Regions from separate parts of the Pleomorphomonas sp. PLEO genome, predicted to be linked through region 1. Evidence: predicted binding sites of a transcription regulator. Region 1 holds the regulator's gene; the other holds the start of a gene.

Region 1 (3,415 bases):
GGCGGCCATCACAGCCACGTCGGCCGGCAGAGCGGCGAACACCGCGTCGAGCATTTCACGCGCCGTTTCGACACGGACGATACTGACGCCCAGCGGGTCGGGGATGGAGACGGGACCGGATATGAGCGTTACTCGGGCGCCGGCTCGCGCGGCGGCGGCGGCAATGGCATGCCCCTGCTTGCCCGAGGAACGGTTGGTGATGAAGCGCACCGGGTCAATCGGCTCGATGGTCGGGCCGGATGTGACGAGCACATGCCTGCCGGCGAGCAGCTTTGCCCGCTCGCCTTCGGCAAAAAAGGCCTCCACGCTGGCGACGATCTCCATCGGCTCGGACAGACGGCCAACCCCGGCTTCGCCACGCTCGGCCATTCGCCCTTCGGCCGGGCCGATGAAACGAACACCGTCGGCGGCAAGCTGCGCCGCATTCCGTTGGGTTGCCGGATGCGCCCACATGCGTTGGTTCATGGCCGGGCAGATGATGATCGGCGCAGCGGCGGCAAGCAGGCTTGCCGTGGCAAGCTCGTCGGCAATGCCGTTCGCCATGCGGGCGATGAGATTGGCGGTAGCTGGCGCCACCAGGACCAGGTCGGTGTCGCGAGACAGCACGATGTGGCCGATATCCTGCTCTTCGGTGGGGTCGAACAGGTCGCTGAACACCTTCTGGCCGGAGAGTGCGCCCACCGTCATCGGCGTCACGAATTCCTTGCCCGAGCGCGTCAGGATCACCCGGACCTCGGCGCCGCGTTCTTTGAGGCGCCGAATGACTTCAAGCACCTTGTAGGCGGCGATACCGCCACCAATGACGATCAGAATGCGCTTGCCCGCCAGCATGTCAGGCCCTCTCCTGCATAATCGGAGGGGAACCTAGACCATCAGGACGCGGAAGGTAAGCGACAAGAAGCCGCCTGAGCAGGCTTCGAAAGCCAACCGCCAAAGCCCTCAACACCATTTGAGGCAAAGACGCCTTGAAGCCGATCTGGCGAGCGGAGGGCAGACCGCCCGCTCGCCAAACCTTCAACTGGTCGCGAATTTCTCGTCGAAGGAATAGCCGGAACCGCGCACCGTGCGGATAGGGTCACGGACGCGACCGCGGTTGATCGACTTTCTGAGGCGGCCGACATGGACATCGACGGTTCGCTCATCGACGTAAACGTCATGACCCCAAACACCGTTGAGAAGCTGCTCACGCGAAAACACCCGGCCCGGCGACTGCATCAGGAATTCCAGCAGGCGGAATTCCGTCGGTCCGAGATGAATTTCGCGCGCCGAGCGACGAACACGCCGAGTCTCCCGATCCAGCTCGATGTCACCGGCCATCAGAAGGTTCGATACCGTCTCCGGTTTGGCGCGCCTCAGCATCGCCTTGACGCGGGCAATCAACTCCGGAACCGAGAAGGGCTTTACGACATAATCGTCGGCGCCGGTGGCAAGGCCGCGCACCCGTTCCGATTCCTCGCCACGCGCCGTCAGCATGATCACCGGCAGCCGCTCGGTCTCTGGTCGTGCCCTGAGGCGACGGCAAAGCTCGATACCCGAAAGGCCCGGCAGCATCCAGTCGAGCAGCAACAGATCAGGAGTGATCTCCTTGAGGCGAATGTCGGCCTCGTCGCCGCGAAACGCCTGCTCGACCTCGAAGCCCTCGGCCTCAAGGTTGTAGCGCAGCATCAACGACACCGCCTCTTCGTCCTCGACGATCATCACCTTGGCCATGGTCGTTTTCAGCTCCCGCAGCTCAGGATCCGGCGATGGTACTGGCGATCGAGGTGTCGGCTTTCGGCCGCTCATCCTCGTAAGACCGGCCCGTCACCACATAGTGCACCGATTCGGCAATGTTCGTTGCGTGGTCGCCGATACGCTCGATGTTCTTGGCACAGAACAAGAGGTGGATGCAGAACGTGAGGTTTCGCGGATCCTCCATCATATAGGTGAGGAGTTCGCGGAACAGTGAAGTGTAGAGCGCGTCGATCTCGTTGTCGCGTTGACGGACGGCGTTGGCCGCCTGGTCATCCTGGCTGGCATAGGCGTCCAGCACCTTTTTGAGCTGCTGCAGCGCGATCTCGCAAAGATGCTCGACACCGGTGATCAGCTGCTTGTGCGGGAAGACGCCGTTGATGGCGACGACGCGCTTGGCAATGTTCTTGGCAAGATCGCCGACGCGTTCGATATCGTTGGCGATGCGCATGGCGCCGACGATTTCTCGGAGGTCGCTGGCCATCGGCTGACGACGGGCAATCACCAGGATCGACTTGTCCTCAATCTCGCGCTGAAGCCGGTCGAGTTCCTTGTCGTTGGCGATCACGCGTTGCGCGAGGCCAATGTCGAGGCGCGTCAGCGATTCGACAGCGTCACCAACCGCGCGCTCTGCGAGGCCGCCGATCTCGGTGACCATGCGTGCGATTGCCTTGAGGTCGTCGTCGTAGGCGGAAACCGTATGTTCCATGGAAATCTCCTGCCGTTTCCGGTCAGCCGAAGCGGCCCGTAATGTAGTCTTGCGTCCGCTGCTCGAGCGGGTTGGTGAAGACGTGGTCGGTGGGGCCTTCTTCAATCAGATGCCCGAGATGGAAAAAGGCGGTGCGTTGCGACACGCGCGCGGCCTGCTGCATCGAGTGCGTCACGATGACGATCGTGAAGTTGGCGCGAAGTTCGTCGATCAGCTCCTCCACCTTGGCGGTGGCGATCGGGTCGAGTGCCGAACAGGGCTCGTCCATCAAGATGACTTCCGGCGATACGGCGATGGCGCGCGCAATGCAAAGCCGCTGCTGCTGACCGCCGGACAGGCCGGTTCCAGGCTCGTTGAGGCGATCTTTCACTTCGTTGAAAAGCGACGCCTTCTGAAGCGAGGTGACGACGATTTCCTCAAGATCGGCCTTGGAGCGGGCGAGACCGTGGATGCGCGGCCCGTAGGCAACATTGTCGAAGATCGATTTCGGGAACGGATTCGGCTTCTGGAACACCATGCCAACACGTGCTCTGAGCTCGACCACGTCGAGGTCTGGATCATAGATATTGCGATCGTCGAGGGTAATGGTGCCCTCGACGCGGGCCCCGGCGATGGTGTCGTTCATGCGGTTGATGCAACGCAGGAAGGTGGACTTGCCACAGCCCGAGGGCCCGATGAAAGCGGTGACTGCCTTCTCGGCGATATCGATGGAAACCCCGTGCAGGGCTTCCTTCTGACCATAGGTTACCCTGACGGTCGCCGCGTGGATCTTGATCGGCCGGCTGGCTGGATCTGGGGTGCGAACGGTCTCGAAAGGCGTCGCGGTCTGAACTGCGGACATGGCGAAACTCCGAGGATACGGTTACCAGCGGCGCTCGAAGGCGCGGCGGAGAATGATGGCTATGCTGTTCATGGCGAGCAGGAAGGCGAGCAATATGATGATCGCCGCCGAGGTGCGTTCGCTGAAGGCGCGCT
Region 2 (3,415 bases), 1.3 Mb from region 1:
TGGCGTCCTCGTTGTCGGCCATGCGCAACTCGCCGGGGTGCTGGACGGACAGGAACACCGTTTTGCCATCGGGCGTGAAGGTCGGCGAGCAGCATTCCGAGCCGACCGGCGCGATGTAGAAGCACTTGGGCAGGGCGCGGTTGGCGCCTTCGGTTTCCATCACGTAGACGGCGTCGGCAATGCCTTCCGGCGGCGGGCCATCGGTGGCCACCCACAGGCGGCCGGCCGGATCGACGGCGAGGTTGTCCGGGTCGGTGAACCAGCCATTGGCCGAAGTGCCGGGATGGAACATGGCGCCGTCCTCTGGCTTGGCGGGGTCGCCGCACAGCACGAACACATCCCACTGAAGATGGTCGGCCGCGTAGTCGGGCTTGTCACTGATGCGGGGCACGGTGATCTCGAGGAGATGGCCGTGCGGGTTGGGGCCGCGCGGGTTGGCGACGTTGACCTGCTTTTTCGCATCGCCTTCGCCCGAGGCGAGGCGCTTTTCGTTTTCGGTCATGGCGACATAGAGCTTGCCGGTGCCCTGGTGGATGATGAAGCCCTCGGGGGAGTCCATCGGCGTGGCGCCGACCAAATCGGCGGCGGCCCGCGTCTTCAGGCAGACGTCGGCCTGGCTGGCAAACCCGGCGGCGGCGGTCAGAGGGCCTTCACCGGCGATCAGCGGCAGCCATTGCATGGAGCCGTCGGCGGAGAATTTGGCCACCGACAGCGTGCCGTGGTCGAGCAGGTTCTTGTTGGCGGCGCGGTCGGTGGGGTTCCAGGGATCGCGCGTGACGAAGCGATAGAGATATTCGAAATCGTCGTCATCGCCCATGAACACGACCAGCCGGCCATCGGGGGCGACGCAGCACTGGGCGCCCTCGTGCGTCATGCGGCCGAGCGCCGTGCGCTTGATCGGCTTGGCTTCGGGGTCGAAGGGGTCGATCTCCACCACCCAGTCAAAGCGCATCCACTCGTTCGGCTCGGTCTCGAAGTTGAGGCGCGGTTCGACGCGGCCGGCGGCGTAGATATCGTTTTCGTCCTCGTCCCAGCCCTGGCGCTCCACCAGTTCCTGGTCGGCGAGCACCTTGTAGTCGCCGGCGAACACGTCCATCGCCCCTTCCTCGCCCGAGAGCATGGTGCCCCAGGGGGTGATGCCGCCGTTGCAGTTGGAGATGGTGCCGAACACGCTGGTGCCGGTCGGGTCGGCCTTGGTCTTCAGTCCGTCGTGGCCGGCGGCGGGGCCGGAGATCGCCATCTCGGTGCCCATGTGGACGCGGCGATTGTACTTGCCGTCGGCGACCACCTGCCATTCGGCGCCGGCCTTGCGCACCTCGACGATGCTGACGCCGACGGAGGCCATCACGGCGCGGATCTGATCCTCCGACATCTTTTCCCGGTAGTCGTCCTTGTTGAGGCCGGGAAACATCAGGAAGGGCGTCGCATATTCGTGGCTGACGACCATCAACCCGTGATCGGAACTATCGGTGCCCCAGGGCAGCGGCAGATATTGCGTGAAGTCGTTGTTGTAGCCGAACTGGCGCGCCGCCGCCGGGCCGTTCAGCGTGGCGAGATCGAACTTCGGGCTGTCGGGGAAAATGCCGTCGCCCCAGCGCAGCAGGATCTGGCGGCGGTAGCCGTCCGGCCAATGGTCGTGTTCGTCGCGCACCCGCTTGAGCTCGGCAAAGTCCAGCCCCTTGCCGTCGGCGGCCATCGCCTGGGGGATGCCGACATGCCGGGCGACCAGGGCCGTCGCCGCTCCGGCGACAAGGCCTTTCAGCAGCGTGCGCCGTTCGATGCCGCGCGCCAGGATCTCGCCATAGGTTTCGCCGAATTCGCGCCGTGCATTGGGTCTTGCGCGTGTTTTCTGCCTGTCCGACATCGATGCCTCCAAATCCAGGGAAAGGTTGGGCGACCACGCCTGAGGCCTCCGGCGAACGCGGGTTCGTCGGAGATGTATAAAGTACTGTTTCAAAACGAATTCTGCGCCGATACGCCGCGCAATCCAGCCGTGCCGCCCTGGCCCTGCGCTAGCCTAGCAACCTTCCACGAAAACTTGGTGACGACCCGCAGGTTTGGATGGGGCCCACTGCTTTCGGTTGACGGAGGATAGCCGGCTGAGATGGGGTACGGGAGGAGACCGTGGGGAGGGAGGCATCGGGCTCCCTGCGTGCTTGGAGCGCGATATTGGCCGCCGGCTCCATCCTGCCTGAGGTCCTCTGCCTTCGCAGAGGATGACAGCTTGATAGATAGCGGGAGCTAACCACTAACCGACCGTGTCCGGGTGCGCTATCCAGCTGTTTCCTATATATAGTTCACCTGTCATCCTCGCGAAGGCGAGGACCTCGGGACGAGAAGGTGGGGAGGGAGGTATCAGGCTCCCTGCGTGCTTGGGGCGCGATATTGGCCGCTTGCTCCATCCTGCCTGAGGTCCTCTGCCTTCGCAGAGGAAGACAGCTTGATAGATAGCGGGAGCTAACCACTAACCGACCGTGTCCGGGTGCGCTATCCAGCTGTTTCCTATATATAATTCACCTTCCCTCCTCGCGAAGGCGAGGACCTCGGGACGAGAAGGTGGGGAGGGAGGTATCAGGCTCCCTGCGTGCTTGGAGCGCGATAGTGGCCGCTGGCTCCAGCCTGCCTGAGGTCCTCTTCTCAAGCGGGGGTGACGGCTTGATCGTTTTTATGGTTGCCCTTGCGCGGGATGGCGGATTGATCGTTGCGTCCGCGTGCGGTCAGGTGAATTATATATAGGAAACAGCTGGGTAGTAGCGCGCTGCTGGTCCGGCGAGGGTCCATCTTCCGAGGCACATGATGACCGCCTATTTCGTGGCTCAGATCCGCATCGACGACCCCGCCGAGTACCAGCGTTATCTCGAGGCCTGCGATGAGGTGTTCGCACGCTTTAACGGCGAATATCTCGCCGTCGACGCGGCGCCGACGGTGCTGGAGGGCGACTGGCCCTATACGCGCTCGGTGCTGATCCGCTTTCCCAGCGAGGCCGATCTGCTCGCCTGGTACAGCTCGCCGGAGTATCAGGCGATCGTTGTGCATCGGCTCGGCGGCGCCAAGTGCGACAGCATCCTCCTGCATGGCAAGGATGAGAGCTAGGGGCGCTTTCGGCAAGGGGCGGCCGGATCAGGCGGGTCGTCGGGTGCCTGGCCGCCGCCATACATGGCTGAGCCATTGTGTATGCGATATAGCCATACATTTGAAGATGCCGCTCCGGGATCAATACGCGGATAAAGTCCGGGATAATGCCGGATTTGGCGAAACGCCGCTTTCCTTTTGGTGCCATACACAGTATACGTATGTATGCTTATGAGCCGTACACGAAAGAGGGCGCCATGTGGAAGCCGCGGTTGATCGAGAGTGCCCGGACGAAATATCTGGGCATCGTCGATGCTCTCGAAGCGGATATTCGCGCGGGACG

The links. Region 1 encodes PhoB, which activates phosphate uptake and scavenging genes when phosphate is short. Its sites were predicted from a motif close to TGTCATNNANCTGTCAT; they were not measured.
Region 2: the regulator PhoB is predicted to act here: its motif matches at 2,031-2,047, upstream of AB6N07_RS08590 (PhoX family phosphatase).

Annotation. Positions count from the first base shown of each region.
Region 1 covers NZ_CP166625.1:594,897-598,311, reverse strand. Annotated here, with positions in the region: gene coaBC (bifunctional phosphopantothenoylcysteine decarboxylase/phosphopantothenate--cysteine ligase CoaBC) at 1-831, opposite strand, end outside; gene phoB (phosphate regulon transcriptional regulator PhoB) at 1,015-1,710, opposite strand; gene phoU (phosphate signaling complex protein PhoU) at 1,733-2,440, opposite strand; gene pstB (phosphate ABC transporter ATP-binding protein PstB) at 2,463-3,281, opposite strand; gene pstA (phosphate ABC transporter permease PstA) at 3,303-3,415, opposite strand, start outside.
Region 2 covers NZ_CP166625.1:1,889,629-1,893,043, forward strand. Annotated here, with positions in the region: gene AB6N07_RS08590 (PhoX family phosphatase) at 1-1,864, opposite strand, end outside; gene AB6N07_RS08595 (DUF1330 domain-containing protein) at 2,797-3,093, shown strand; gene AB6N07_RS08600 (PLP-dependent aminotransferase family protein) at 3,330-3,415, shown strand, end outside.